DNA from 3 places in the Shewanella bicestrii genome. Region 3 is predicted to be linked to each of the others. Evidence: predicted binding sites of a transcription regulator. Region 3 holds the regulator's gene; each other region holds the start of a gene.
What was found. The regulator LexA, encoded in region 3, represses DNA repair genes until DNA is damaged. The targets are predictions, from matches to a motif close to TACTGTATNNNNATACAGTA.
Positions count from the first base shown of each region.

Region 1: a site for LexA is predicted at 3,027-3,046, ahead of recG (ATP-dependent DNA helicase RecG). Genes of this name have one in related genera too.
Region 2: a site for LexA is predicted at 1,800-1,819, ahead of recA (recombinase RecA). Genes of this name have one in related genera too.

Region 1 is NZ_CP022358.1:4,376,624-4,387,030, forward strand. It holds gene CF168_RS19105 (sensor domain-containing diguanylate cyclase) at 1-1,634, opposite strand, end outside; gene CF168_RS19110 (ABC transporter substrate-binding protein) at 1,645-2,670, opposite strand; gene recG (ATP-dependent DNA helicase RecG) at 3,063-5,138, shown strand; gene CF168_RS19120 (DUF3014 domain-containing protein) at 5,317-6,213, shown strand; gene CF168_RS19125 (beta-ketoacyl synthase chain length factor) at 6,573-7,310, shown strand; gene CF168_RS19130 (lysophospholipid acyltransferase family protein) at 7,303-8,151, shown strand; gene CF168_RS19135 (phosphopantetheine-binding protein) at 8,138-8,392, shown strand; gene CF168_RS19140 (acyl carrier protein) at 8,402-8,650, shown strand; gene CF168_RS19145 (hypothetical protein) at 8,650-9,198, shown strand; gene CF168_RS19150 (AMP-binding protein) at 9,195-10,407, shown strand, end outside.
Region 2 is NZ_CP022358.1:3,434,430-3,444,836, reverse strand. It holds gene mutS (DNA mismatch repair protein MutS) at 1-1,545, opposite strand, end outside; gene recA (recombinase RecA) at 1,928-3,001, shown strand; gene CF168_RS15065 (regulatory protein RecX) at 3,064-3,486, shown strand; gene alaS (alanine--tRNA ligase) at 3,762-6,386, shown strand; gene CF168_RS15055 (aspartate kinase) at 6,396-7,652, shown strand; gene csrA (carbon storage regulator CsrA) at 7,771-7,968, shown strand; tRNA gene CF168_RS15045 (tRNA-Ser) at 8,172-8,263, shown strand; tRNA gene CF168_RS15040 (tRNA-Arg) at 8,282-8,358, shown strand; tRNA gene CF168_RS15035 (tRNA-Arg) at 8,387-8,463, shown strand; tRNA gene CF168_RS15030 (tRNA-Arg) at 8,547-8,623, shown strand; tRNA gene CF168_RS15025 (tRNA-Arg) at 8,667-8,743, shown strand; tRNA gene CF168_RS15020 (tRNA-Arg) at 8,788-8,864, shown strand; tRNA gene CF168_RS15015 (tRNA-Ser) at 8,901-8,992, shown strand; tRNA gene CF168_RS15010 (tRNA-Arg) at 9,087-9,163, shown strand; gene CF168_RS15005 (valine--tRNA ligase) at 9,598-10,407, opposite strand, start outside.
Region 3 is NZ_CP022358.1:4,594,285-4,604,691, reverse strand. It holds gene ctaD (cytochrome c oxidase subunit I) at 1-694, opposite strand, end outside; gene coxB (cytochrome c oxidase subunit II) at 704-2,245, opposite strand; gene CF168_RS20135 (cell division inhibitor SulA) at 2,653-3,165, opposite strand; gene lexA (transcriptional repressor LexA) at 3,162-3,782, opposite strand; gene plsB (glycerol-3-phosphate 1-O-acyltransferase PlsB) at 3,944-6,367, shown strand; gene mtr (tryptophan permease) at 6,367-7,623, shown strand; gene CF168_RS20115 (VOC family protein) at 7,756-8,532, shown strand; gene CF168_RS20110 (methyl-accepting chemotaxis protein) at 8,645-10,407, opposite strand, start outside.

The DNA.
Region 1 (10,407 bases), 220 kb from region 3:
GCCACTTGGTAGCAGAGCTGGTTGGCTATCGCCTCTAATTGGATGGGTGAAATCTGTTGCAGAACAATCGCGAACTCCTCACCACCAATACGGGCAAGCAAACTCTCCTGCGGCAAAATACCACACAGAGTTAACGCCTGCGCCACTCGCTTAAGCGCCGCATCGCCCTCGAGGTGGCCGTAGGTATCGTTGTAACTCTTAAAGTAATCGACATCCAACATGAGCAGGCCGAAGGGAGTGTCTTGCTGGAGCAAGGTTTCTAGGGTTTGAGTGAAGGGGCGACGGTTGCTTAATCCGGTTAATTCATCGGTGTCGGCCATCACCCGCAGCTGAGCATTCACCGACACTAAAGCCTGTTGCAGGCTGAGCATCTGTCGCTCTTTTTCCTCACGCAGTAATAATTCGTTCAGTGCCGCGGCAAATTGCGTCAGCATTACCTTCTTTTGCACGCTCCAGTTTAATGGACGACTGACCATAGAAAGCGAGAGCAATCCCAAGAGTTGATTGCTATTTTTAATCGCATAGGCGGCAATGGAACAGATGCCGACCGAGCACAAGGCTTGATATTCCTTTGGTGATTCATCCGCCAGTTCAGCAACCGACTCAATGACTAAGGTCGACTCTGAGGTAAATTTCTGTGCCAGCACAGCCACACTGTCGATAGAAATATCTTGGATCTTGCCCGCCTGCGACTCGCAGCTCCAAAAACTCCGATAACGGGCGTGCTGCTCGGTAAATTCAATAATGCTCACCCGTTCAACATCAAATAGGCAACCAATGCGGCCACAGACTTCGGCTAAGGACTCATCTAATCGGGTGGTGTCTGTCGTTAAAAATTGCAACGACATCTCGGCTAGCAGCTGGTTTGCCTTGGATTGCCAATTGAGTTCTTGAGTCCGCTCATCGACCAGCTTCGCCAACTGGTTTTGCTGTTGTTGCAGCGCCCGTTGCTGGCGTTTATTGATGGCCAAATCGTTGCGGATCCGTTGATACATGGCCTGTAGCGATTGGGCGACATGGCCAATCTCATCGGGGCTTTGCATCACACTCATGGGCACATTGAGCTTAGGGAGGGAGTGCAGGTTAATTTGGTTGGCAAACCGCTCTAGCGCCGAGAGGCGATTGGTGACTAACAAGCGCACCAAAGAGAGGATCAAGTAAATCATCAGCAGCGTTTTCAGCCCGTTGCCTAATACTATGATGATCAATTGCTGCCACAACTCGTAATAGAGCGTGTCCGTATCTAAACCGACCGTCAGCATGCCAATCTGCTGATCTTGATAGTTAATGGGATAGTGAAACAGGGTTTGCCGACGATTATCCAAATGAATCGACTTACCCAATTGCATAGCAACGCCGTCGATACTCTCTAAATTAACGCTCGCCACCATGGGCATCATCCCAAGGCCAGACAGCAAATCAGATAACAGACTATGGTCAACATCCCACAGCGACTTAGCCACACTGGGTAAGATAGATTCGGAGTATTCACGAATATCCGCCGTGGTTTTATCTATGCTCTCCTGATAGTTCCATATCAACTGTACCAACATAGTCAGGACAGCAAAAAACGAACTCACCCCAATAATTGTGAGCGTCATTCTGTGACTGATGGAATGATTACGATGCTTCATGGATACCTATTTATGATTGTGGCAACTTATCCAAAATCTGTGTCTTAAAAATCCCCGCCCAATCCCTAGCGACTAACAGCCGATAAAACTCCGAATCCGGATTAAGGACACTAAAAAGTTGTATGTCCGCATAGGGATAATATTGCGAAGTTGCTTGATAACGCTTCAGCTGTACTAATCCCAAAGCGCCCGCTAAAAAGTGCCCGCCGCCCAATGTAGTGACTTGCTGTGATTGGCGAAGCTGTAAAATCTCTGCGGAGGTATTCACTGAACTCACCAACACATCACGCCCGGGCTGAAGTCCTTTTTCCCGCAAGGCTTTTAGTACCCCAATAGCCATATTATCGCTGGCCGTCCAAATCAGATTTAAATCTGGATAGCGGGAAAGCAAAGTTAAGGTTTGCCCATAGGCAATATCTTGGCTCCACTGGCCATAGACGGTTTGAGTCACAGTGGCATTGTGCTGCATAAAAAAGTAGTCATTGGCGCCTTGGGTGCGCAGTACTGAGGCGGGTGTCGACTTATCTCCCGAAATTAATAAAACCTTCGCGTTTTCATCCTTTAAACCACTTAATAGGGTTTTGGCCGTTTCGGCACCAATCGCGTAATTATCGGGAATAATGGCTGGTAATAAATAGGTTTGCCAATGTGGATCCGCTAATAAGGTTTCTCGCTCGGCCACTGAAATATCATTCAATATCAGCTGCACATATATGGGATAGTGGTAGAGCAACTGCAACATTTTTATTGCTGACTGCTTCTCATTTACCAAAATAATATGACTAGGGATGGATGAGGTAGAGCTTAATAATACCTCTAATTGGTTAATCATTTTAAAATGATTACGGTCTGAATGGGTTATTTGTAAATTAATATCGAGTTGAGTGGCAGCCACTTGCATTAATTTATCGACATCACCCCAAAAGCTATCCGTTGCGGCGCCAGGGTTAAAAAAAGCCACTTCTAATTTGGCCCATGCAGGCGATGTGGAACACAGCAGGCCTATAAATAAACAACTCAAATACCATAGACGCAAAGGCGAGTTCTCCTCGACGGTGTTTCCCCAAATGTGTTCCGTCACTGGAGGTCACTTTATTATTTCGATTCACAACCTTGTTACCGCATAATTACCAAAGCATGTCGCTGGTAATCAATTATTTGATTAAACCACAAAATAATAAAAAGTGAACTTGGTAACTAAGAATATTTATTTTTGCCTAAGTTCAGCGCAAACAATTATAGGATATTCATTTTAATTTTAATAAGATAACTTAAATGTTAACGGCTAAGTTCATTCTTTTGCTGTAACGCCTCTCCGCCAGTTAACCCATCGCCATTTATCCTTTGGCCAGCGCCAAGCCCAAGATTGCCTTACGCTTATACTCTGTTAGTATATGTATAAATTCACAGTGATTGAGCGCTAACGACTTGCAGCAATTGGATCTTGTTCCGATCACCGACCTCAAAGGCGTCGCCAAAAGGGTGGCGGAAAAACTCGCAAAGCTCGGCATCACAACAGTACAAGATCTGCTGTTTCACTTACCCCTGCGCTACGAAGACCGCACCCAAATTTATCCTATTGCCGCCTTAATGCCGGGAAATTACGGCACCATTGAAGCCGAAATCCAGTCGACGCAAATCATTCAAGGCCGTAAACGCATGCTGGTGTGCAATGTGCGGGATAATACCGGCAGCATGAGCCTGCGTTTTTTTAACTTTTCGATAGCGCAACGCAATGCAATGCAAAATGGCTTAATGATCCGCGCCTACGGTGAAATTCGCCGTGGTAATCATCAGGCAGAAATTGTCCATCCCGAGTATAAAATTGTGTATCCCGGTGAAGACATTCATTTAAGCGATACCCTTACGCCGATTTATCCCACTACCGAAGGACTCAAGCAGGCGAGTTGGATCAAGCTCACCGAGCAAGCCCTCGAATTATTAGAAGACGGGGGTTTGACCGAGTTATTACCCGCCAATTTGCAGCCCAACAGCATGAGCTTGAAACAGGCACTGCAAACCCTGCATCGCCCCCACGCGGGAATATCACAATTTGACTTAGAGCTCGGTCAGCATCCTGCGCAGCAACGGCTAGTGCAGGAAGAGCTGCTCGCCCATAACCTCAGCATGCTCCGACTCAGGCAGCGCAGCAATCTCGACGCCGCCGTAACCATGCACGCCAGCGGCCAACTATTGAATCCCTTTCTCGCCTCATTGCCCTTTAAACCGACGGGCGCCCAGCAACGGGTCGTCGCCGAGATAGGTAAAGATTTAGAGCAACCGCACCCCATGATGCGCTTAGTTCAAGGTGATGTGGGTTCTGGTAAAACCTTAGTCGCCGCCCTCGCCGCCCTGCAGGCCATCGAAAATGGTTACCAAGTGGCCATGATGGCGCCTACCGAATTACTCGCCGAGCAGCATGCGGCAAACTTTGCCGCCTGGTTTGAACCTCTTGGATTAAAAGTGGGTTGGCTGGCAGGCAAGCTTAAAGGCAAGGCGCGGGCGCAATCCTTAGCCGATATTGAATCGGGCGCGGCGCAAATAGTGATTGGTACCCACGCCATCTTCCAGCAACAGGTAACCTTTAACAAACTAGCCTTGATCATCATTGACGAGCAGCACAGGTTCGGGGTTCACCAACGGATGGGACTCAGGGAAAAAGGCATTAACCAAGGCTTTCATCCACACCAGTTAATTATGACGGCAACGCCCATCCCACGAACCTTAGCCATGACAGCCTACGCCGATTTGGACACCTCGATTATCGATGAGTTGCCGCCCGGCCGCACGCCCGTGACCACTGTCGCCATTCCCGATTCGCGTCGCAATGAAGTGCTCGAGCGCGTCCGCAACAGCGTAGTCACTGATAAACGCCAAGCCTATTGGGTCTGTACTCTGATTGAAGAATCCGAAGTTCTCGAGTGTCAAGCGGCGGAAGATACCGCCGAAGAGCTGCGCCAAGCGCTGCCGGAACTGAGCATAGGTTTAGTCCATGGTCGGATGAAAAGTGCTGAAAAGCAACAGATTATGGCCGATTTCAAGGCGGGAAGCATACATCTCTTGGTGGCAACCACAGTGATTGAAGTCGGCGTCGACGTCCCCAACTCCAGCTTGATGATTATCGAAAACCCCGAGCGACTGGGCCTTGCACAGTTGCACCAGCTGCGGGGCCGCGTAGGGCGCGGTGCCGTGGCGAGCCATTGTGTGTTACTCTACAAGGCGCCATTGAGCCAAACCGCGAGCCAGCGGTTAAATGTGCTCAGGCAAAGTAATGATGGTTTTGTGATTGCACAGAAAGACTTAGAGATCCGTGGGCCGGGCGAAGTACTGGGCACTAAGCAAACGGGACTGGCCGAGCTGAAAATCGCCGACCTTGTCCGCGATCAGGCGCTTATCCCACATATCCAAAAACTGGCGAGCCATGTGATGTCACAGGCCCCAGAATCGGTCGATGCCATTATTCATCGCTGGCTTGGACACAGGCAACAATACGTTCAGGCCTAAACCTTAAGCTAACCCCTTCAAGGTAAAATAAATTCAGCCTGTTCAGCTCACCGCTATGGACAAGCGCGTGGAAACTTGCACAATGAACCTGCCACCGACAACTCGTTGGCACTTGCACTTTAAATGTTAGCTGCATGTATTCACCCCGTTACCTTGACACTTAAGCGAAGGATGTAAAATGCAAGTTAATCAAGATGATAGAATTACACCTCAAGAAACCTCTTCAAGCAGTAATCGCTTTGCTTTGATTGCGATTGTGCTCGTCGTGCTGCTCTCTGCAGGAGGTTATTATTACTACACGAAAGATGACTCACCCAAGCTCATCCCCAATGCGCCGATAGTGCTGCCTGAGCCGCCTTCATCTGAACCTATGACGCTCGAGACAGGCACTGAGCCTGAAACTGCGCCGGTAGAAAATGAAACACCAGCAGTGACCACGCCTGAAACCGACACCGTCGTCACGCCAACCGAGCCTGCGATGCCTGAAGAAGTCGTTCCTAGCCTGCCCGAGAGCGATGCCTTTGTGCATCAAAAAGCGCTAGCGATCATCAATAACAACGTGGTCGGTTCCTCTTTAGTGAACCAAGATTTGGCCCGTCAGTTTGTGGTGTTTGTGGACAACTTGGCCCAAGGCGATCTCGCCCGCAAAGTCAGCCCAGTCAAAGGCCCAGAAAAGCTGTTCACTGTGTCTGAAATCACTAGCAAAGTGTATTTAAATCCAGAGAGTTACCACAGATACGATGCCTACGCGACTGTACTTGCCAGCATGGATGAAGCAAGCTTAATGCACACTTACAAACAGCTCACACCGCTGTTTGATGAGGCCTTTGCCGAGTTAGGTTACAGCAACGCCAAGTTCAATGACCGAATGCTGCAAGCCATTAAGATCATGCTTGCCGCCCCTATAATCGAAGAGCCTATCGAGCTGAGTTCAATCAGCGTGAACTACCGCTTTGTGGATCCTAATTTAGAGGCCTTGCCGAGCGCGCAAAAACTGATGATCCGCATGGGTCCTGAAAACACCCGTAAAGTCAAAGCGGCGCTGCGTAAATTGGAAAACCAACTCGCCCAATAATGCTCCAAGCTTGTCTAAAAAGGCGCCTAGTGCGCCTTTTTTGTATCTTAAAAATACTACCTATAGACTTGTTCAACTCAGGTTCAGTCCAAGGTTTTATCCTCTATCCTCCCAATACCTCAGCTGCAACGAATGTTACTCTTGGGTGATAAATTCGAACTTGATTGCATTTTGTTAACCATCACAATGCAAATGGCTTCATTAAAACTAAGGACTTAGTGTAGAATAAGCCACTTAATAAACGGGGGAATTGTGCTCGTCAATCCAGCGAGAAAATAGCGATAAGCCAATCAATTCATTAAAATTTTCGCTTAGTTAGGGATAACTAAGACAGCTTTAAATAGTGTCGAGGCAAAGTAGTGCAACTCAGATTCAGCATCCTTTCTTGGGGCGCATGGGCGCCAAAGTATCCACAGCGTGATGACTGGCAAACTTGGTGCAAGCACTCGGCTGACACAAGCAAAGAAAATGACCTAGAGGGGATTTCCCCTGCACTTTCCCAAGTCCCCGCCATGCAGCGCAGACGTTTTAGCCGTTTAACCAAGATGATGCTGGATGTCAGCTTCCAATGTGAGGCCGCGCCTAACTGTCGCTCGATATTTGCTTCTCGCCACGGCGAGCTACACCGCACCATTGGCCTGCTCGAAGATATTATTGAAAAACAACCGCTTTCCCCCTTAGGTTTTAGTCAGTCGGTGCATAACACTGGCAGTGGTATTTTTGGCATTTTAGCCAATAACACCGCCCCTTCGACCTCGATTGCCGCGGGCACAGAAACCCTTTCCCAAGCCATGGTAGAAGCGTTCGCCCAGCTGCACCAATCGCCCGAGCCACTGTTGTTGGTGTTTGGCGACGATCCCGTCCCACCAGTCTATGATGAATTTACTCAAGAGTTTGAGTTGCCCTTAGCCCTGGGATTGACCCTAGCGCCCGCGGATGAGAGTGCGACCGTCACCCTCACCCTAAGCCAACTGACAGCCGAGCAGCAACAAAACGCCACGCCGCTATCCTATGGCATGTTGGTCCACGCGCTAGCAACCTCACAGGATATTGACGGCTGCTTGTCACACTGGCACTGGAGCCTAACGCATGCCTAATCCAGTGCCACACAATGCCGAATTTAATGTCGCCTATACGCTGCCCGAAAAACGCCGAGCGGGAATCAACTATATCCCCCGTTGGCTCGGCGGCGTCAGTTGCTACATCGCCTTTGGTCTCGGTGGACTGTTAAGCTCGTTAACCATCTTGCCTCTGCTGCGTTTTTGGCCGGGCACGCCCGAGGCGCGGATTATCCGCGTGCAAAAAGCCGTGCACACTATGTTTAAAGGCTTTGTGGCCATGTTGACTTGGGCAGGAGTTATCCGAGTAAGCACCCATAATGCCGAGCTGCTGCAAAATGCCAAGGGCGTGATAGTGATTGCCAATCACCCGAGTCTGATCGATGTGGTGGTATTAATCAGCTTGATGCCCAATGCAGGCTGTATCGTTAAACAGGGCCTGTGGCGCAATCCCTTCTTACGTGGCGTCGTCTCCTGCGCGGGATACATTCCCAATCGCGGCGCCGAACTCATGCTCGAAGATTGCCGAGAAGTACTCGCCCGCGGCACGAATCTGATTATCTTTCCCGAAGGCACACGCACCGTATTTGGTGCAAGCATTAACGAATTTGCCCGCGGTGCTGCCAATATTGCTATTCGCACCCAAGCCGATATTTTACCTGTGGTTTTGCGCACTAATGTGCGTGGTTTGACAAAGGAACAACCTTGGTATGAGATCCCAAGGCAAACCATGGGAATGGCCGTCGAAATCGGCAACACAATTTCTCACCAAGGCTACCAAGCCCCTTTGGGGGAGCATGCGAAAATGGCTCGGCAATTAACCCGAGACCTTGAACAATACTATCAACAACAACTCGAAAATAATTATGACTTTACATAACGAAATTAAACAGTTGATCATCGACTGCCTCGACTTAGAAGACGTCAGTATTGATGATATCGACACAGATGCACCGCTATTTGGTGAAGGACTTGGACTCGACTCGATCGATGCGCTCGAGCTGGGTTTAGCCATCAAGAAAAAATTTGATGTGAAAATCGAAGCCAACTCGGATAGCACTAAGGCGCATTTTTACAGCGTCGCCAGCCTAGCTAACTTCATCGAATCACAACGTCCGTAGGAGAGGAAGATGCAAAACCGCGAACAAATCCTCGCTATGTTGACCACGATTTTGGTGGATGAGTTTGAAATTGATGCCGATGCGATTACGCCAGAGGCGAATCTCTATCAAGAGTTAGATCTGGATAGCATCGATGCCGTCGACTTAGTGATTAAGCTACAGCAACTCACCGGCAAGAAAATTCAGCCCGACGAGTTTAAATCTGTGCGCACAGTCAACGATGTCGTTAACGCCATTGAAGGCCTAGTTAAAGACTAATGCGTGTCCTGCTACAAGTACTAACCGCACTCGCGCTGATTGCTTATCCAGTCGCCGTGTATTTAGGACTGAATTATCTGCCAGCAGGCACCATAGCCCTAGTGCTATGCCTCTTGTTGGTAGTGCGTTTAATGCTGCAAAAGCAAAAGGTTAAAACCTTAGTATTGCCTTTGCTTGTGGGGATTGCGCTCACTGCGGGCAGTTTTGTCGCCAAACGCAGCGACTGGCTCTTGTATTACCCCGTGGTGATAAACCTCACCATGTTAGCCCTGTTTAGCTACTCGCTATACCAAGGCCCGAGCATGATTGAACGGCTCGCACGGCTCAAAGAGCCCGACTTGCCGGATGAAGCCATAGGTTATCTTAAAAAAGTTACCCTACTTTGGTGTGGCTTATTTATCCTAAACGGCACTGTGGCGGCCTATACCGCCGCGTTTACCAGCCTAGCAACTTGGACCTTGTATAACGGTTTGATTGCATACGTACTCATGGGACTGCTCCTCGGTGGGGAATGGTTATATCGCAGCTTTTGGTTGAAGAAGACATGACACAACTACTCAAAAACTGGTTAACCCAAGGGCCATTCGCCCAACAACTGATCAGCTTTAATCACCATGACATAGTCACAGGTGCCCTGTTTACCAATCAGGTTGCGCATTTTTACGAGCAGCTGCGCCAAGCGCCTGAACAAAAATGGTTACTGGCGAGTGATACCAGCGATCTGTTTGCCGTGGGTTTATGTGCCGCACTCTTGGCGGGCAAGGAAATTATTCTGCCGCCCAACACCCAAACTGGCACCTTGAGTGAACTGACCCATCAGTTTGAAGGCATATTGTCAGACAAACCGCTGTGCGAGAGTCACGCCTTTATCCTGCTGAATAAAGAGCTGAGCCTGCCCACCAAACCTTGGCCAGAGAGCGACAACTTCGGTGAACTAGTGCTCTTTACCTCGGGCAGCAGTGGTGAGCCCAAGGCGATTCGCAAGAGCCTAAGGCAGCTCGATGCCGAAGTGACAGTGCTCGAGCACACCTTCGCCGAGCATTTGCCCCATTGCAGTGTGGTCTCGACCGTTTCCCATCAACATATCTACGGCTTGTTGTTTAAAATCCTCTGGCCCTTAGCCGCCAGTCGCCCTTTTTTAAGCGAGCAGATCGAATACCCAGAGACCTTAAGCTACTACACCGCCTTGTTGCCGAATCTGTGCCTCATCAGTAGCCCAGCGCAATTATCCCGTTTGCCTAAGGCACTAGAGCACGAACGCCAACTGCGATCACCTAGCTTAGTCTTTAGCTCCGGCGGGCCGTTAAGTTTCACCGCCGCCCAAGGGGTTGCCCAGTGCTATGGCCATTTACCCATAGAGATATTCGGCAGCACCGAAACTGGCGGTATCGCCTATCGTCGCCAACACGAGGCCGACGAACCATGGCAAGTGTTTGAACAAATTACCATAGACCAAGACGCTGACGATGGCGCCCTGCTGCTGAAGTCACCCTACTTGGCCGACGATCAATGGTTACGTTGCGAAGATAAAATCGAGCCGACGGCCAATGGCCAATTCAGGCTCAAGGGAAGACTCGATCGCATCGTTAAGATTGAAGAAAAACGTCTTTCACTGGCGCAAATGGAGACCTTGCTCTGTAGCCATGCCTATGTCGAGCAGGCTGCCTTGGTCGTATTGCCCCAGTTTAAATCCCAGTTAGGGGCGGTGATCACCCTGTCGCCATTAGGCAGAAGTGTGCACCAAGAGCAGGGAAAAC
Region 2 (10,407 bases), 1.2 Mb from region 3:
TTCTTCGTATTCCTTAAGCTCGGGCGTGATGTAACGCTCCATATTCTTAAGGGTTTGACGGCGCTGGTAATTTAATGGCACTTGCTGTGATTGCAGGCGACTGACTTCGATGTAGTAGCCATGCACTCGGTTGTAGCCAACCTTCAGCGTGGCAATGCCGGTACGCTCTTTTTCCCGCGCTTCGAGCTGAACCAGATAATCTGTGGCTCCTTCACTTAAGCCTCGCCATTCATCTAACTCGGCATTGTAGCCTTCGCGGATCACGCCGCCATCACGGATAAGCATGGGAGGGTTATCGACAATCGCGCGCTCAAGCAGTTGTTGCTCTTCGGGAAACTCACCTAAGAGTTGGCCTAGTTTCACCGTATGGGGCGCACTTAACTGCGCGAGTGACTGCTGCAATTGAGGCAATAGGTTTAATGCTTGGCGTAGGCGGGCAAAATCCCTTGGACGAGCTGTACGCAGTGCCAGTCTTGCCATGATACGTTCAATATCGCCTAGGGCTTTAAGCTGATCATGCAATGACTCATGGGCCGTGGTCTCGAGTAATTCATTGACCGCCGTTTGGCGAGCAAAAATCTGCGCATGGTCTCTCAGCGGCTGATGGATCCAGCGTTGCAACATCCGGCTGCCCATCGCTGTGGCTGTATTGTCGAGCACGGCTGCTAGGGTGTTATCTCGACCACCACTCAAATTTTGTGTCAGCTCGAGGTTACGGCGCGTTGCTGCATCCAAGACAATCGTATCGGTTTGATTGAAACGGGTAATGGCATTGATATGGGGCAGAGCAGTGCGCTGAGTGTCTTTCACATATTGCATTAAGCAGCCCGCCGCTTGCAGCGAAAGCCTCGCATCGGTAATCCCAAAGCCGTGCAAATCCTTAGTGCCAAATTGTGCCAGTAGCAGTTTAATGCTGGTATCGTAATCAAACTCCCACTCAGGGCGGCGACGCTTGCCTTTAAAATGATGCAATAACTCCATCGCGCCAAAATCTTCGCTATAGAGAATTTCGACCGGATTGGTACGTTGCAGCTCGGCTTCGAGGGACTCTTTTGTCTCTAATTCGGCAATCACGAAACGGCCGGAAGACACATCGAGGGTCGCGTAGCCAAACCCAACTTTACCTTGGTAAACCGCGGCTAACAGATTGTCTTGTCTCTCCTGCAACAGGGCTTCATCGGTCAAAGTACCTGGGGTGACGATGCGCACCACTTTTCGCTCAACTGGACCCTTTGAGGTGGCGGGGTCGCCAATCTGCTCACAGATCGCGACCGATTGACCAATTTGAACTAGTTTTGCTAGATAGCCTTCAACCGCATGGTAAGGGATACCCGCCATCGGGATCGGATCGCCACCACTTTTGCCGCGGGCCGTAAGGGAAATGCCCAATAATTCTGAGGCTCGTTTAGCGTCATCATAGAAGAGTTCATAGAAGTCACCCATACGATAAAACAGCAGCATGTCGTGATGCTCTGCTTTCATGGTCAAATATTGACGCATCATAGGGGTATGTTTTTCTAAATCATCGGTATCTATAGGATTCATTAAATCGTTTTCGTCCGTTATGCCGGCCCAAAGCGGGGAAATAAGTCGTACAGTAATGGGATAAAAAATCAGTGGATGTGCACTATTACTGTCTAAAATAAATTGACGCCAATCTTAGCAATAATTTTCTGAAAATTGACCCTTAAACCATGGATATTCACTGATATCCTGACAAATCTGCAGCACGAGTCGGTAAAAGCTTGTCTCAACGGGAAAATTTTCTGACTTAAAAATAAATCATTCACAGGTCTTGATACTGTATGATTGTACAGTATACTAGTCAGCAGATTATGACAAAGAGCCTCGCTTTTTGTATTACCCGCTTTATTAAATTGAATATCACTTTTGACAGTACTGATACTGTCTAGATGAGGGAACAGGAATGAAAGTCGATCCAAACAAAGAGAAAGCACTTGCTGCGGTATTGAGCCAAATTGAAAAGCAATTTGGTAAAGGCTCCATCATGAAGCTGGGCGAAGACCGCTCTATGGATGTTGAGACTATTTCTACTGGTTCACTTTCCCTTGACGTCGCCTTAGGGGCTGGCGGTTTACCAATGGGACGTATCGTTGAGATCTATGGTCCCGAATCATCAGGTAAAACGACGCTGACATTAGAAGTGATTGCCGCTGCTCAGCGCGAAGGTAAAACCTGTGCCTTTATCGATGCCGAGCACGCGCTAGACCCTATCTATGCTAAAAAGTTAGGCGTAGATATCGATAACTTACTGTGTTCACAACCCGATACCGGCGAACAAGCCCTTGAGATCTGTGATGCGTTAACCCGTTCTGGCGCGGTAGATGTGATCATCGTTGACTCGGTTGCGGCATTAACACCCAAAGCAGAAATTGAAGGTGAAATTGGTGACTCACACATGGGCCTAGCGGCGCGTATGATGAGCCAAGCGATGCGTAAGCTCGCGGGTAACCTCAAGCAATCGAATACACTATTAATCTTCATTAACCAAATTCGTATGAAGATTGGTGTGATGTTTGGTAACCCAGAAACCACAACGGGCGGTAACGCGCTGAAGTTCTACGCTTCTGTTCGTCTCGATATTCGCCGTACTGGTGCTATCAAAGAAGGCGATGAAGTGGTGGGTAACGAGACGCGCGTTAAAGTGGTTAAAAACAAGGTTGCCGCGCCGTTTAAACAAGCTGAGTTCCAAATTCTTTACGGTCAAGGTATCAACCGTACTGGTGAGTTAGTCGATTTAGGTGTTGCCCATAAACTGATTGAAAAAGCCGGTGCATGGTACAGCTACAAGGGTGACAAGATTGGTCAAGGTCGTGCAAATGCCGGTAAATATCTGACTGAAAACCCAGCAATTGCCGCTGAAATCGATAAAACACTGCGTGAGTTACTGCTGAGTAACCCAAGCGCTATGTCTTCATCTTCATCTGATGATGAAAACAGCGAAGGCAATGTTGATTTCGAAACAGGCGAAGTATTCTGAGCCAGTCAGCCCGTCAAATCGCGGTCGCGCTGTTAGCGCGCCGCGACTATTCCCGCCAAGAAATCCGCTCCAAACTGCTCGAAAAAGGCTTTGAGGTCGTTGATATCGAGCCTGTGCTCGATGATTGTGAAGCGTCGGGTTTCATCAATGATACGCGTTATGCCGAGCTTCTCGTTCGCAGCCATATTGCCCGTGGCCATGGGTCTATCCGTATTCGCCAAGCCATTGCTCAAAAAGGGCTTTCAAAGGATTGTATCGAAGCTGCCTTATCAGCCAATGAGCATGATTGGTTTGAGCTAGCCAAAGTCAAAGCCATCAAAAAATATGTAACCCCTAAAGTCACCGAGGTTAAAGGCTCGCAATCCCGGGAGTTAGTGGCAAAAGAAAAAGCCAAACGGGTGCGGTTTTTACTGAGCCAGGGCTTTAATTACGAACAAGTCTCCTACGCCTTAGATTACGACCCTTTGGCAGATAATGATGACTAACGTCATGGCATAAACTCGTAGCCCTTGGCTTGTCTGGTCATTGTCTTTTTCGTTCGGCCGACGTGCTGATCCGGCTTATCGACTCCTCTTTACCGCTTGGCTTTTGTGATAAGCCATGTCTTAGCGGCAAACTCACCGAAAATATGAGATTCCTAAGCCTATATCGCTATTCAAGGCTGGTCGTCTTTCCTCAGTCTGCTTATAATGCTGGGCAAATAGAAATACGGCTACCTTATGGTGTAGCTGGTCATGCTTACCCAATTCAGGACGATTTCATGTATCAAACGACAGCAGCGCTTAGAAGTGCTTTCCTCGAATTTTTCCGCAGCAATGGTCACCAAGTTGTGGACAGTAGTTCTCTTGTACCAGGCAACGATCCCACGCTTTTATTCACCAACGCCGGTATGAACCAGTTCAAGGACGTGTTTCTTGGCATGGACAAACGTAGCTATACACGTGCGACCACTGCCCAACGCTGCGTCCGTGCGGGTGGTAAACACAACGATTTAGATAACGTTGGTTACACCGCGCGTCACCATACTTTCTTCGAAATGTTGGGTAACTTCAGCTTTGGTGATTACTTCAAAGAAGATGCGATTCACTTTGGTTGGACCTTCCTGACCGAAGTATTGAAGCTGCCAAAAGAGCGTCTGTGTGTGACTGTGTACCAAACAGACGATGAAGCCTTTGAAATTTGGAATAAAAAGATTGGTGTTGCCGCTGAAAACATTATTCGCATCGGCGATAACAAGGGCGCGCCATACGCTTCAGATAACTTCTGGCAAATGGGTGATACGGGTCCTTGTGGTCCATGTACCGAAATTTTCTACGACCACGGCGACCACATTTGGGGCGGACGTCCTGGTAGCCCAGAAGAAGATGGCGATCGTTTCATCGAAATCTGGAACATCGTATTCATGCAATACAATCGCCAAGCCTCTGGTGAAATGTTGCCGCTGCCAAAACCTTCAGTCGATACCGGTATGGGGATTGAGCGTATCGCTGCAATTATGCAAGGCGTGCATTCAAACTATGAAATCGATATTTTCCGCGCCTTGATTGCCAAAGCGGCTGAAATCATCGGTGTGACTGACTTATCTAACAAGTCGCTGCGCGTTATTGCCGACCATATCCGTTCATGCGCCTTCTTAGTTGCCGATGGTGTGATGCCATCGAACGAAGGTCGTGGCTATGTGCTGCGTCGTATTATTCGCCGCGCCGTGCGTCATGGTAACAAGTTAGGCGCCACCGAAGCCTTCTTCTACAAGTTAGTTCCGACGCTAATTGAAGTGATGGGTAATGCTGCTAAAGGTCTTGCCGATACCCAAGTGATTGTTGAAAAAGCCCTTAAAGCCGAAGAGGAGCAGTTTGCCCGTACGCTTGAGCGTGGTTTAGGTATTCTGGATAGCGCGTTAAACGAATTGCAGGGCGACACCTTAGACGGTGAAACTGTGTTCAAACTGTACGATACCTATGGTTTCCCAGTGGATTTAACCGCAGACGTATGCCGTGAGCGCAACATTATCGTCGACGAAGCGGGCTTCGAAGTCGCGATGGCTGAACAACGTAGCCGCGCTCAAGCTGCGGGTAACTTCGGTGCCGATTACAACGCAGCACTGAAAATTGATGCTGAAACCGCATTCTGTGGTTACTCAGAACTTACTGGCAATGCCAAAGTCACAGCACTTTACCTAAACGGTGAGTCAGTTTCTGCAATCAATGCGGGTGATGATGCCGTAGTGGTGCTCGATGTGACGCCATTCTACGCAGAATCAGGTGGTCAGGTTGGCGATAAAGGTGTTCTGGTAGCCGAAGGTGTTGAGTTCGTTGTAAACGACACCCAAAAATTCGGTCAAGCCTCTGGTCATAAGGGCACATTAACAGCTGGCACTATCAGTGTTGGTCAAGCCATTGAAGCCAAAGTGGACAAAAAACTGCGCCACCGTACTCAGTTAAACCATTCTGTGACTCATTTATTACATGCTGCACTGCGTCAAGTATTAGGCACTCACGTTACTCAAAAAGGTTCGTTAGTTGACCCTGAGCGTTTACGTTTCGACTTCTCTCATTTCGAAGCGGTCAAGCCTGCTGAATTGAAACAGGTTGAAGAGTTAGTCAACACCCAAATTCGCCGTAACCATGAGCTGAAAGTCGCTGAAATGGCGATTGATGAAGCGAAAGAAAAAGGCGCGATGGCGCTGTTCGGTGAGAAATATGATGCCGAGGTGCGTGTTGTCACTATGGGCGATTTCTCTATCGAACTGTGTGGTGGTACTCACGTTGGCCGTACCGGTGACATTGGTCTGTTCAAAATTACCTCTGAAGGCGGTATTGCTGCGGGCGTTCGCCGTATTGAAGCGGTAACCGGCGCAGCGGCGATGGCCTATGTGGCACAGCAACAAGCGCAACTTGAAGAAGCAGCAGCTCTGCTGAAAGGCGATACTCAATCGGTTGTGGCCAAGCTGAAAGCGCAGCTGGATAAAATGAAGCAGCTTGAAAAAGACATGCAGCAACTGAAAGATAAGTTAGCTGCGGCCGCGAGTGCGGATTTAGCCGGTGATGCGGTTGTGGTTAATGGTGTAAATGTGCTGATTAAGAAGCTAGAAGGCGTTGAAGCAGGTGCACTGCGTGGCCTGCAAGATGAGTTAAAGCAAAAGCTGAAATCCGCCGTTATTCTGCTTGGTGTGGCTCAAGAAGGCAAAGTGAACCTGATTGCGGGCGTGAGCAACGACTTAGTCGGTAAAGTGAAGGCCGGTGAACTGGTTGCTATGGTTGCTGCGCAGGTGGGTGGTAAAGGCGGTGGTCGCCCTGATATGGCCCAAGCGGGTGGTAGCCAACCAGAAAATCTGGATGCGGCACTGTCTCAAGTATTACCTTGGATTACTGAGCGTTTAGCTTAAGAGGTTGCTGTGCTCGAAAAACGAAAGCTTAGTGGTAGCAAGCTTTTTGTGAAGAAGTTTGGTGGCACTTCGGTGGGTTCGATTGAACGCATCGAAGTGGTTGCCGAGCAAATTGCAAAGTCCGCTCACAATGGTGAGCTGCAGGTCTTGGTGCTTTCTGCGATGGCAGGGGAGACCAACAGACTATTTGCGCTTGCGGCGCAAATCGATCCCCGCGCGAGTGCGCGGGAACTCGATATGCTGGTCTCGACGGGAGAGCAAATCAGTATTGCGTTAATGGCGATGGCGTTACAACGTCGTGGCATTAACGCGAAATCCCTGACTGGCGATCAAGTGCAAATTCATACAAACAGTCAGTTTGGTCGGGCGAGTATTGAGCGTGTCGATACGACATACTTAACCTCTTTGCTAAACGACGGCATCGTGCCGATTGTGGCTGGCTTTCAAGGTATCGATCCCAATGGTGATGTCACAACCTTAGGGCGCGGTGGCTCAGATACTACGGCGGTGGCACTTGCTGCGGCGTTAAAAGCCGATGAATGCCAAATCTTTACCGATGTACCCGGTGTCTTTACTACCGATCCGAATATCGACAGCAGTGCTAGGCGCCTCGATGTGATTGGTTTTGATGTGATGCTAGAAATGGCAAAACTCGGCGCTAAGGTGTTGCATCCCGATTCGGTTGAATACGCACAACGTTTTAAAGTGCCATTGCGTGTATTGTCGAGCTTTGAGGCGGGCCATGGGACATTGATCCAATTTGGTGACGAATCAGAGCTGGCGATGGCCGCATCCGTGCAAGGTATTGCGATTAATAAGGCGCTCGCGACCTTAACCATAAAAGGGTTGTTTACCAGCAGTGAGCATTATCAAGCACTGTTAGCCTGTTTGGCACGACTTGAGATCGATGTTGAATTTATTACCCCGCTCAAACTCAATGAAACCTCAGCAGCCGAATGTGTCAGTTTTATGCTGGCCGAAGCCAAGGTCGATATTTTATTGCATGAGCTAGAGCTTTTAAGCGAAAGTCTTGATCTAGGCCAATTGATTGTTGAGCGCCAACGTGCAAAAGTGTCTTTAGTTGGCAAAGGTTTACAGGCAAAAGTTGGATTATTGACTAAGATGTTAGATGTATTGGGTAATGAAACAATCCATGCTAAGTTACTTTCGACATCGGAGAGTAAATTGTCAACTGTGATCGATGAAAGGGACTTGCACAAGGCGGTTCGGGCGTTACATCACGCCTTTGAGCTAAATAAGGTGTAATTAAATAACTGTTTGAGTATTGAATACTATTAATTTGTACTCAGCTGACCCTATAATATGCCCATCTACCGGATGAGTGCCGTGTGTAAGCTGAATTAAGACATAAAGGAGCTATCGAATGCTGATTTTGACTCGTCGTGTTGGCGAAACACTGATGATTGGTGATGAAGTCACAGTTACAGTGCTAGGGGTAAAAGGCAATCAAGTGCGTATTGGTGTGAATGCACCGAAAGAGGTTTCTGTCCACCGTGAAGAGATCTACCAACGCATTCAATCTGAAAAATCAGGTACACCTTCAGAAGGTGGTAACTTTTAATACGGCGTTTAGGCGAGTATTAACGACATAGAAGAGTCAGTTTTTTAACTGGCTTTTTTATTTTTTGAACCGAAAGATTGGCGCAAATCAACACATTGGATTGATATAACAGCAATGTGATTAAAAACGCTTCAAACAGAAGTTGTTTCAGAAAAAGGGTTTGACTTATTTTTGTCAAACAGTAATATGTGCGCCAAGAAAACGGAGAGGTGGCCGAGTGGCCGAAGGCGCTCCCCTGCTAAGGGAGTATGGGCTTTATCTCCCATCGAGGGTTCGAATCCCTCCTTCTCCGCCATTTCTTACCGATAAAAGTGCGCGTGTAGCTCAGCTGGATAGAGTACCTGGCTACGAACCAGGCGGTCGGAGGTTCGAATCCTTCCACGCGCACCATTTTATTGAAGCAAGATAGATACAAGTCGCGCATGTAGCTCAGCTGGATAGAGTACCTGGCTACGAACCAGGCGGTCGGAGGTTCGACTCCTTCCATGCGCACCATCTCTGCATTAGTTATGTTTAACTCATCAGGTTTGAATTTCAGACGAAATTTTGTAATCAATGCTTCAAGTAAGTGTTTTTAAGCGCGTGTAGCTCAGCTGGATAGAGTACCTGGCTACGAACCAGGCGGTCGGAGGTTCGAATCCTTCCACGCGCACCATATTCAATCTTAATGCGAATGTGTTGAGATAACAGTTAAAAATGCGCATGTAGCTCAGCTGGATAGAGTACCTGGCTACGAACCAGGCGGTCGGAGGTTCGACTCCTTCCATGCGCACCAATTAGCCGGCAAAGCCTTAGCTTTGTTAGCAAAACGCAAAAATCGCGCGTGTAGCTCAGCTGGATAGAGTACCTGGCTACGAACCAGGCGGTCGGAGGTTCGAATCCTTCCACGCGCACCATTTTAGTAAGCATTAGCTTACAAATGCAGATTTTGCGGAGAGGTGGCCGAGTGGCCGAAGGCGCTCCCCTGCTAAGGGAGTATGGGCTTTATCTCCCATCGAGGGTTCGAATCCCTCCTTCTCCGCCATTCTATTCCTAGTGAATAGATTTAATTTGCGAGACTTAAGTGCTTCTTCTAGACTCAAGTCTGTCGGTAAGGTAGCAACTTACCCAGTATTTAAGCGCGTGTAGCTCAGCTGGATAGAGTACCTGGCTACGAACCAGGCGGTCGGAGGTTCGAATCCTTCCACGCGCACCATCTACTTAGTTAGATTTAGATAAGCCCTGCAAGCAATTGCAGGGCTTTTTTAATGGAATTTTTCCGCATAATCTCGCTTCAATCCTTATCTCTTCCTATGCTTTCGCGCCTTGATAATCCGCCTCTTACGCCACGTTATGGTTAATCCTGTACCTATGCCTTAAGCGGTAATGTTTATCGCGCTGGCTTGCTGTTTAGCACCTGATAAAGGGATAGCTGTAAGGGTTATCTTGACTCGCAAGCTGAGCTGTAAAAGAGACGAAGAGAAAAGCACAGAACAAGGATTAATGTGTTTCTTTGCTTCTCGTCTTAGGAACGAGTCATGAGAGAGGTTTGAAGAGTGTTAACGCGATTTAGGATGGAGCAATTTAGGATGGGTCAGGGGAAATAAAAAGGGCTGTAAAATACAGCCCTTTTTAGCGTAGATGCCGTGATTAGGCTTCTAACTTAGCAAACTCGGCTTTTTGCTCTTGTAGTTTGTCCATATCGCGGCTCAGATCGGCCATCTTGGCGCGCTCTTTATCAATGACGGCTGGCGGTGCTTTCGCCACGAAGCCTTCATTCGATAATTTACCTTCGATACGGCCAATCTCTTGAGTCAGCTTCTCAAGCTGCTTGTCGATGCGAGCCATTTCGGCCGCGACATCCACCAGACCTGCCATCGGAATTAATAATTCCATTTCGCCAATCAGACCTGTGGTCGACATAGGCGCTGTTTCACCTTCGCCAAGAATCGTCATGCTCTCTAAGCGCGCAAGCGTTGTGAAGAAGGCTTGGTTAGCTTCAACACGGGCTTGGTCTTGGGCACTCACGCCACGCAGCAGGGCATTTAATGGCTTAGAAGGCGCGATATTGAGCTCTGCACGGATATTACGTACTGCAACAATCACTTGCTTAACCCACTCGAGGTCGGCCATCGCGGTCGCATCTACTTTGGCTGCATCATAGCTTGGGAATGGTGCCAGCATGATGGTGTCGCCTTGGGCGCCTGTCAGTGGTTTAACGCGTTGCCAGATGGTTTCAGTGATGTATGGCATCATTGGGTGCATCAGACGTTGCATTGCTTCTAACACATTGACCAACGTATGGCGGGTGCCGCGCATTTGCGCTTCATTGCCGTTTTGCAGTACTGGCTTAGTTAACTCTAAGTACCAATCGCAGAACTGGTTCCAAGTGAACTCGTACAGCGTGTTCGCTGCAAGGTCGAAACGGTAGTTTGTCATGTGGTCGTCGTAGGTTTTCAC
Region 3 (10,407 bases):
ACTTATCGGTTAACACCATAGTGACGGCGCCAGCGAGCACAGGCATAACGGCGATCAGCAAGAAGGCGGTAATCAGCCAAGTCCAGACAAACAGCGGTAACTTCATCCAGGTCATGCCGGGAGCGCGCAGGTTGACTATGGTGACGATCACGTTGATGGCACCCATGATCGAACTTATCCCCATGATATGAATAGAGAATACAAATAATGCTGTGCTGTCAGGGCTATAAGTGGTCGAGAGTGGTGCGTAGAAGGTCCAACCGAAGTTAGGGCCGCCGCCTTCCATAAACAGTGAGCTCAGTAAAATAGTAAAGGCGAAGGGCAGGATCCAGAAACTCCAGTTGTTCATCCGTGGAAGCGCCATATCTGGCGCACCAATCATCATCGGGATCAGCCAGTTAGCCAGCCCTGTAAAGGCCGGCATCACGGCGCCGAATACCATGATTAATCCATGAACTGTGGTCATCTGGTTGAAGAAGTTAGGCTCAACGAGTTGTAATCCTGGCTGAAAGAGTTCGGCGCGGATCACCATAGCCATCGCACCACCGGTTAAAAACATTATGAAACTAAACCACAGGTACAGGGTGCCAATGTCCTTGTGGTTGGTGGTGAGTAACCAGCGCATGATGCCTTTAGGTGCACCGTGATGGTGTTCATCATGGGCGGCAATTTGATCTTGAGTCAGTGTGCTCATCTTAATCCCCTACTGTCCATGGCGAGCAATATCAGCGGGTTGCACTGTATCGCCAGTATTATTGCCCCACGCATTGCGCTCATAGGTAATGATGGCGGCAAGCTGTTGTGGCGTTAGTTGTGTGCCAAATGCCTGCATCGCCGTGCCCGGTTTACCGTGCATCACAATGTCGATGTGATTGGCGACCGGACCCGTTGCAATAGCGCTGCCAGCAAGGGCGGGGAAGGCGGGAGGCATACCTGCACCCGTTAGCTGGTGGCAGGCGGCGCAAATCGTGGCATAGGTCTTTTCCCCTTCGGCCATCAGTTCATCATGGCTAAGCGTGGGAAGACTCGCGGGGTCGACACTGGCGACGGGTTCTGTCGCTGGCTTTGGCGCATCGGTGGTTGCTGGAGGCGGAGTCGTTGCTACTGGTTCGCTATTGGTGCCTCCGGATTTATGGGCATCAACGTCTTTGGCTTGCACCGCATCCCCCGTGTTATTGCCCCACGCATTACGCTCATAGGTAATCACGGCGGCAATCTCTTGGGTCGTTAATTGTTTGCCAAAGGCTTGCATGGCCGTACCCGCTTTACCATTGAGCACTATTTCAAGATGGCCGCTCAGTGGTCCGGTCGCAATCGGGCTGCCTTTGAGGTGCGGGAATACTCCTTGTAGACCTTCACCGTTGGGTTGGTGACAGGCCGCGCAGTGACCAAGGTAAACTTGCTCACCCTGAGCCATCAGCTCTTCTTTTGTCAGTGTTTGCGATAACGCGGCTTGTGCGGCTTGCGCTGCGGCATTGGCGGCTTGTTTTTGTTCTACAACCCAAGCATCGAACTCGGCTTCGGGTAATGCCTGCACCACTATCGGCATAAAACCATGGTCTTTACCGCAAAGCTCGGCACATTGGCCACGGTAAATGCCGGGTTTGTCGATACGGGTCCATGCCTCGTTAATAAAACCTGGGTTAGCGTCTTTTTTAACCGCAAAGGCGGGCATCCACCATGAGTGAATGACATCCTCTGAGGTCATTAAGAAGCGGATTTTACGATTGATGGGTAATACTAGGGGTTTATCGACCTCGAGTAAGTAGTGCTCTCCCTTGGCTTCACTTCCTTCGATTTGAGGTCTTGGTGTTGCGAGAATGCTGTAAAAATCAATATCTTGATCGAAGTAGCTATAATGCCATTTCCATTGAGAACCTGTGACTTTTACCGTGAGATCGGCATTACTGGGATCTTCCATGGCAATCAGAGTTTTCGTGGCGGGAATCGCCATTAAGATCAGAATGACAAAAGGAATAATCGTCCACGCGATTTCGACTTTTGTGCTCTCATGGAAGTGAGACGCGACCGCGCCCTTGGATTTTCTGTGGTTGATCATGGCATAAATCATCACGCCAAAAACCACTAGGCCTATCGCGCAGCAGATATACAGAATCGTCATGTGTAAGTGATAAACCTTGCCACTGATTTCTGTTACGCCGGGGGTCATGTTGAACCGCATGTCCGCTGCGGCCAACGGTGGGGCGAATAGCACCACGAGTAAACAATACAACCATTGCTTCACAAGACTTCTCCTCTGCTAATTGCGAATAGCAACTACAAAGAAGAGCAACACAGTAAGTCTCAACTCTATGCAAACTCTTCAGTTCCCAAAAAAGCTTCTCTGACTTCAACGTGCGTTGGCGGCTTACTTTTGATTAAGTATTGTTACTGCTGGTATTAGCCACACTGGCACATACTGCTGAATAAACCCATTATTCTCGATTTTTGTGGGCAAGAGATATTCGATAAATCGTCGATATTTTTTGCCTAAATGGGCGATATATTATGCTCGCCTGAATCAAACATACTTGCTGTTTAAAAATTGATCAAGATCACTTCTTTTTCTAATTGTCTGAAAAATTGCCAAAAAAAAAGCCCCACATTCACAGGTGAGGCGGCTTTCAAGGCTAAATACGCAGTGCAAAAATTTTAATGAACAGAGCTAAAAAAACTACCTTGGGCAAAGTGAGCAGGTTGCTTGAGTGTCGCGTCCGTAGGTGAGTGATTTACGACACCTTCTAGCACGATTCCCATGGCGCGGGCGCTCTTGGCCACAATTTGCAAACGACGATTGTCGCGGGCATCGAGTGAGTGGATCCAAGTAATTACTGCGCTGGAAGTGCCGCTAGTTAAGGCTTTTTCCATGGCCCACAGGGTTTCCACTTCATCTTTCGCATGGACTAAGAGTATGCGATCCATACGCACGCCGGCGCTGGCCAGTAACTGCTTGTAGCCAATACTGGGTGGGTTGATGAGCACGACCCAGCGGCCTTGTTGGCTCAATTGTGCCAATTGTTTGCTAAGTTGCATTAGCTCTTGGCGCCCTTGGCTCTCGGTGGGCATAGTGATGATAGGCGTATGCTGCCAGTCTGTATCGGTTTCGCGTACCGCATCGAGCCATAAACCGGGGTGACGCGGGGCATTACCTAGTAGTTTGTTCATAGCCAATCTCCATTGCGGATCACCCCTACGGCGAGCCCTTCAATTGTTAGACTTTGGAAACTTAAATCGACTTTAATCGGGGAGTAATCTTCATTTTCAGCATGTAGATAAACGAGATTCCCTTTCTTTTCAAAGCGTTTAACTGTTACATCATCGTCAACGCGAGCAACAACTACTTGGCCATTGCGCGCTTGCTGTACCTTATGAACGGCGAGCAGATCCCCTTCGAGGATACCGATGTTCTTCATACTGTCGCCTCTGACGCGCAGCAAGAAATCGGCGGCTGGGTGGAACATGCTGGGGTCGACTTGATAATACTGTTCGACATGCTCTTGGGCGAGGATAGGTTCGCCCGCAGCCACTTGACCAATCAGTGGTAAGCCAGATTCGCTGTTATCTTCTTCCTCAACTGGGAGGCGGATCCCGCGGGAAGTGCCAGGCATGATCTCGATGCAGCCTTTTTTCGCCAATGCCTTAAGGTGTTCCTCGGCGGCATTTGCACTTTTAAAACCCAAACGGGTGGCGATTTCGGCCCGGGTGGGTGGCATGCCAGTCTCGGCAATATTACGTTTAATCAGCTCTAAAATTTCGGCTTGGCGTGGCGTCAACGGTCTCATGTTCTTTCCTGTTTTTCTATACAGTTACTGTTAGTATATACAGTATTATTCGTAGTGCAAGTATTAACCACTTTTTAACGCGATTGGAGAGTATTAGCGAATATTCCCTAGAATCTGGTATTCTATGGGGCTAATGAACGTACTTACATTGCATAAGAATAATGCCTAAACAAGACTCTCTTTGGTTGAAATCATTACGCTGGATCCAAAAACACTTAGTGCACACTATTGTTGTGCCGCAGGATCCCTTTGCCGATCTGAATCTGGACGCTTCCAGACCGCTTGCTTATGTAATGAAAACAGAATCCCTGAGTGATATTGCTGCGTTAAGCGAGATCACCACTAAGCTGGGTTTGCCAAGCCCCTATGAGCCGCTCGTGGTAAATGGCGTTGTCGCGCCCCGCGTCGTTTGCCTCGAAGGCCGTAAGCCTTTGTTTGGCGAGCGTGCCAGTAATGAGCCATTCCTCGAATGTTTTATGCGCCTGTTGGCCGTCCATAAGGAAAAGCCAGAGTTAGATATTCAGCTGGTGCCTGTGAGTCTGTATTGGGGCCGTACTCCGGGTAAAGAAGACGACACCATGAAGGCGGCTGTTCTTGAGCGCGAGAATCCAACTTGGTTACGTAAGTGCTTGATGATCTTATTTTTGGGTCGTCATAACTTTGTGCAGTTTTCTAATGCGGTATCGCTGCGTTACATGGCCGACGAACACGGCACCGATATGGGGATTGCCCATAAACTGGCGCGGGTGGCTAGGGTTCATTTCCGCCGTCAACGCAAAGTGATGACAGGGCCTGTGTTGCCGAATCGTCAGGCAATGTTCCACTCCCTGCTGAAATCCGAATCCTTACGCAAGGCTATTCAGGAAGAAGCGGCGAGTAAGAAGATTTCCGAAACCCAAGCCCGTGAAACAGCAATTGAATATCTTGATGAAATTGCAGCGAATTATTCCGACAGCCTAGTGCGTATTGCTGAGCGTTTCTTAACTTGGTTATGGAACAAGCTCTACAGCGGTATCAATATCAAAGGTGCCGAGCAAATCCGTCAGCTGCACCATGATGGTCACGAGATTGTTTATGTACCTTGCCATCGCAGCCATATGGATTACCTGCTGTTATCCTACATTCTGTATTACCAAGGCATGGTGCCACCGCATATTGCGGCGGGGATTAACCTAAACTTCTGGCCTGCGGGACCGCTGTTCCGCCGTGGTGGCGCTTTCTTTATTCGCCGTAGTTTTAACGGCAATAAACTTTATACTGCCGTGTTCCGTGAATACCTCGATCAGCTGTTTGCTAAGGGATATTCGGTTGAGTATTTCTCTGAGGGTGGCCGTTCTCGCACCGGTCGTCTATTGGCGCCGAAAACTGGCATGATCGCCATGACGATCAACAGTGTGCTGCGTGGTATCGAACGCCCTGTCACCTTAGTGCCTGTGTATTTAGGCTACGATCACGTGATGGAAGTGGCGACTTATCATAAAGAGTTGAGCGGTAAGAAAAAACAGAAAGAATCTGTATGGCAAGTTTTTGGTGCTATTCGTAAATTAGGTAATTTTGGCCAAGGTTATGTCAACTTTGGTGAGCCGATTACACTGCAAAACTTCTTGAATGAAACCGCGCCTAACTGGCGCGCTGAAGTGGCCGACGATCCCGAACAAAAACCGACTTGGTTAACCCCTGCGGTGAACGTGTTAGCGAATCGTGTGATGACCCGTATTAACGATGCTGCCGCCGCCAGTTCTATCACCTTGACGAGCTTAGTGCTATTGGCGTCGGAGCAAAATGCCCTAGAGCGTTGTTTGCTCGAGCGTCAGTTAGATTTGTACCTGACGCTGCTTAAGCGTGTGCCTTACACTTCGTTTACGTCGGTGGCCGAAGGTGATGGCAAGCACTTAGTGCAACAAGGTTTAGAGCTGAATAAGTTCTCCATCAATGCCGATCCTCTGGGTGAGATAGTATCTATTGACGCGAATCAAGCGATTTCAATGACTTACTATCGTAACAATATCATCCACTTATTTATTATTCCGTCGTTGATTGCTAGCTGCTTAACCAACAATAAGCAGATTTCAAGAGCCTATATCCTAGGGATTGTGAGTGACTTCTATCCGCTACTGAAGGCGGAGTTATTCATGGGTATCAAGGACCTCCCAAGTTATGTGAATCAAGTGCTGGATCTGTTTATTGAGCAGGGTCTAGTGCAGGAAAGCGATACGCTGTCGGTGGTGACCGAGCACACCAGCCAAATGTTGTTGCTGGCCGGAAGCGTTAGCGAAACCTTGCAACGCTATGCGATTATCTTCAATTTGCTGGCTCACAGACCTAAGATGGAGCGTTCGGAGCTGGAGTCTGAAAGCCATCTGCTTGCCCAACGTTTAGGGGCGCTGCATGGAGTTACCGCGCCAGAATTCTACGACAAGAAACTCTATAACACCTTGAGTGTTAAGCTTAAAGAGTTGGGTTATTTCTCCGAGAAGGAAGATAAATCCGACGTTGAACGCATTCGCGATCAAGCCAATAGCTTACTCAGAGCCTCAGTGAGACAAACCATAGTTGCGAGCGTGACCGCGGAGCATATCGTTTAATGGCTAACCATATGAATGCGGCGAAGAATAAGCCAGTGGGCAAGTCCTTGCTCGGTGGTGCCATGATTATTGCCGGCACCACAGTCGGGGCGGGGATGTTTTCTTTACCCGTTGTGGGCGCTGGCATGTGGTTTGGCTACTCGGTACTGATGTTACTCGGTATTTGGTTCTGCATGTTGATGTCGGGATTGTTACTGCTCGAAACCAACTTGCATTTCGAGCCGGGAGCAAGTTTCGATACCCTGACCAAGGAAACCCTAGGGCAGTTTTGGCGGATCGTGAATGGGGTATCGATTGCCTTCGTGCTTTACATCTTAACCTACGCCTACATCAGTGGCGGCGGCTCGATTGTTAACCATAGCCTACAGGGTATGGGGATTGAGTTACCCCAGAGTGTTGCTGGATTAGTATTTGCGGTTGTGCTGGCTTGTATCGTGTTGATCAGCACCAAGGCGGTGGACCGTATTACGACCATAATGCTCGGCGGTATGATTATTACTTTCTTCCTCGCGATTGGTAATTTACTGATCGAGATTGATGTGACTAAGCTGCTCGAACCGGATGGCAATCAAAGCTTTGTGCCTTATCTGTGGGCTGCTTTGCCCTTTGGCTTAGCAAGTTTTGGCTACCATGGCAACGTGCCGAGTCTGGTGAAGTACTATGGCAAAGATTCATCGACCATCATCAAAGCGATTTTCGTCGGCACTTTCATCGCGCTGATCATTTATGCCTGCTGGTTAGTCGCCACTATGGGCAACATTCCCCGCAGCCAATTTAGTGAGATTATTGCCCAGGGTGGCAATATGGGGGTGTTAGTAGGCGCCTTGTCGAAAGTGATGGAAAGTAGCTGGTTAAACAGCATGTTAACTCTATTTGCTAACTTAGCTGTGGCGTCTTCTTTCCTTGGCGTGACCTTAGGCTTATTCGATTATTTGGCCGATTTATTCGGGTTCGACGATACACGCTCGGGGCGGATGAAAACGGCAGTTGTCACCTTTGTGCCACCCACCATTTTAGGTTTGTTGTTCCCCGATGGCTTTTTGGTTGCCATTGGTTTCGCAGCCTTAGCGGCAACTGTTTGGGCCGTCATAGTGCCCGCTTTGATGGCCTATAAATCGAGACAGCAGTTCCCTAACCATCAAGGTTTTAGAGTCTTTGGTGGCACGCCCTTAATTATCCTTGTGGTGTTATACGGCGTGGTGACAGGGGCTTGCCATCTACTCGCGATGGCGAATTTATTGCCGCAGTTCTCCTAAGTATTTCGCCTACGAATCAAGCCCTCAAATTGAGGGCTTTTTCTTTATATTCATCTTTTTATCGCCAAAACTGGACAGTTGCTCAAACTCCAGCTTAACTCGAACACATTATCTGTTTGATTGGAGTCTGCAATGAGGATTACTCAGTACGCACAGGGACAGGCTTGTTGGGTCGAACTGGCGAGCCATGACTGGCAGGGCGCACAGGCGTTTTACCACGCACTGTTTGGTTGGAATGCGGTGGAAATGGCGATTCCTAATGGTCATTTCTCGTTGTTCAATCTGGAGGGGGACGATTTAGGGGCCATGTATCAAATCCCTGAGTCGGAACCACAGATCCCTAGCCATTGGCGGATCTATTTTGCGGTTAAGGATATCGAAGCGACGGTTGCCGCCATCCTGGCTGCGGGTGGGCAATTACACATGGGACCGCATGTGGTGGGGGATGCGGGCGTGATGGCGCAGGTGAGCGACCCCGAAGGCGCACGTTTTGCCCTGTGGCAAGCGAAAAATCACTCAGGCTCGCGTCGCCAAGGCGAAGAAAATACCCTGTGTTGGGTGGAGCTGGCCTGTCTCGAGCCTAGCGCCGAAGCCAGTTTTTACACTCAAGTGTTTCCTTGGACCGCACTCCCAAGTCATGTGCCCGGCATCAATTACACCGAGTGGCAAATCGACGGCCAGTCTATGGGGGGCATGATGAAAATGATGCCAGAATGGGGCGAGATCCCCGCCCATTGGATGCCTTATTTTGTGGTGGCGGATTGTGATGCCTTTGCCGCTAAGGCGCAGGGGCTGGGTGCGCAGCTATGCGTGCCGCCAAGCGATATCCCCGATGTGGGACGTTTTTCGGTGATTGCCGACGCGCAAGGGGCAACCTTCGCGGTCATCAAGTTGAATGCGCTATCTTAAGCTGGCGAGGTGATATTTCGGCATAAGCGATGATAAAACCTAGGTTTATTGAGTCATACCTAGGTTTTATAAGGTCTTATGTCGATGCGCTTATTTCTTTATCCGCTACTTGCTACACCTTAAACTCACTCACTAAACCATCCAACTGTTGACCTATCCCCAGCAAGCCATTGGCAGAGCTGGCTGCCTGTTTAACTCCCGTCAGAGTGCGGTTGGCGCTGTCATTCACGCTGTTGATCGACATATTAATTTCTTCCACCACGGTCGACTGCTGCTCGGCAGCGTGGGCCATTTGCGAGACCGAGTGGGTGATCGACATGACCATTTCGGTGATAGTCGAGAGAGCCGATTCCACCTGGGTTACTTGCTCGACCGTGCTGTTGGTCGCTTCTCGGCTTTGTCCCATCATGGTCGCCGCTGAGCCCGATCTATCCTGCAGTGTTTGGATGATTTGCTGGATTTGCTTGGTCGATTCTTGCGTTCGGCTGGCAAGTGAACGTACTTCATCGGCCACCACGGCAAAGCCACGTCCTTGCTCGCCCGCCCGCGCCGCTTCGATGGCTGCGTTGAGCGCCAACAGATTGGTTTGCTCGGCAATGGCGCGAATCACATCCAACACGGCACCAATCTTATCGCTGTCGTTACGTAACTGTTCTATGGTGGTAGCCGAGGCTTCGACTTTGCTTGCCAGTTCCCTCATCGAATGGGTGGCGCGGGTGACTGTCTCGCGGCCGAGGAGGGCTTGTGCTTTGGCATCCTCCGAGAGCTTATTGGCAGTATCTGCACTGGCGGCGACTTCGACAGCACTGGCGGCCATTTCGGTGATGGCTGAGGCGACGAGTTGGGTTTCATTCTGCTGCGAACTCATGTCTTGGGTCGCGCTGTGAGTCACACTGTTTAACTGGGTTGATGCGCTAACCATTTGAACCGTCGTGTCTTTGACTTCGGCCACTAACTGCTGGATCCGTAGCACAAAGCGGTTAAAGTTTTTGGCAAGTTGGGTCAATTCGTCATGGCCGTTAACGGGCAAGCGCTGGGTGAGATCGGCCTCGCCATCGGCGATTTCATTCAGTAGCGCCACTACTTCACGTATGGTGCGCAGCAGGCTTTGGGTCACTATCACGGTAATAAAGGCGGAAAGCAGAATCGCGATCAGCAGGATAATGTTGATAAAGATGATTTTTTGGCTGACTTCCTTGGCGGCGATATCGCCCGCTTCGGAGAGAGACTTCATGGTATTGTCTTGCAGATCTGAGGTTATCTGCGCCATTTCGATGCCGATATTATCGAGCTGCACTATGGCTTGATTGCGGTTGTTAATCGCCTCAAAAACCCCGTTGGCCGCTTGTTCATATTCACTAAGTAGTCCGGCGGCTTGCTTGACTTGTGATTGATAGCTCAAGTTATCGAGCGCGGCGGCAAGCTCATCCATAGTGGTATGAGTGTTAACGATTTCATCCCGAAAACGTTGTGCCTGATCGGCTTGGTTATCGAGGAGAAACTTGCTGACATAGAGGCGAGCCAAGAGCAGTTCACGCAGATTTTTACCGGCGAAGAAGGCGCCCTGAACATCGCCATCGGTAAAAGAAGACTGCATGATCTGGGAGATAATTTTCTCGATTTCTGGCCCTTTAACGTCGAGTATGCCGGTGACTAGCTTGGCTCTTTGCTGCTGATTAGTCACGACTTGGCGATTAAAAATATCCACATACTCTTTTTCATGGGCAATGATCTGCTCAAGCATTTGAGTTCGCTCAGGATTATCTATATGGGCTTTGGCCTTTGCCAATATGTCGCGGGTTTTGCTGTCTTGGGCGCTAAATTCGGCTGCCGTCTCGCTGGAGCCGGTTTTGACATAGGTTTTTACCGTGAGGC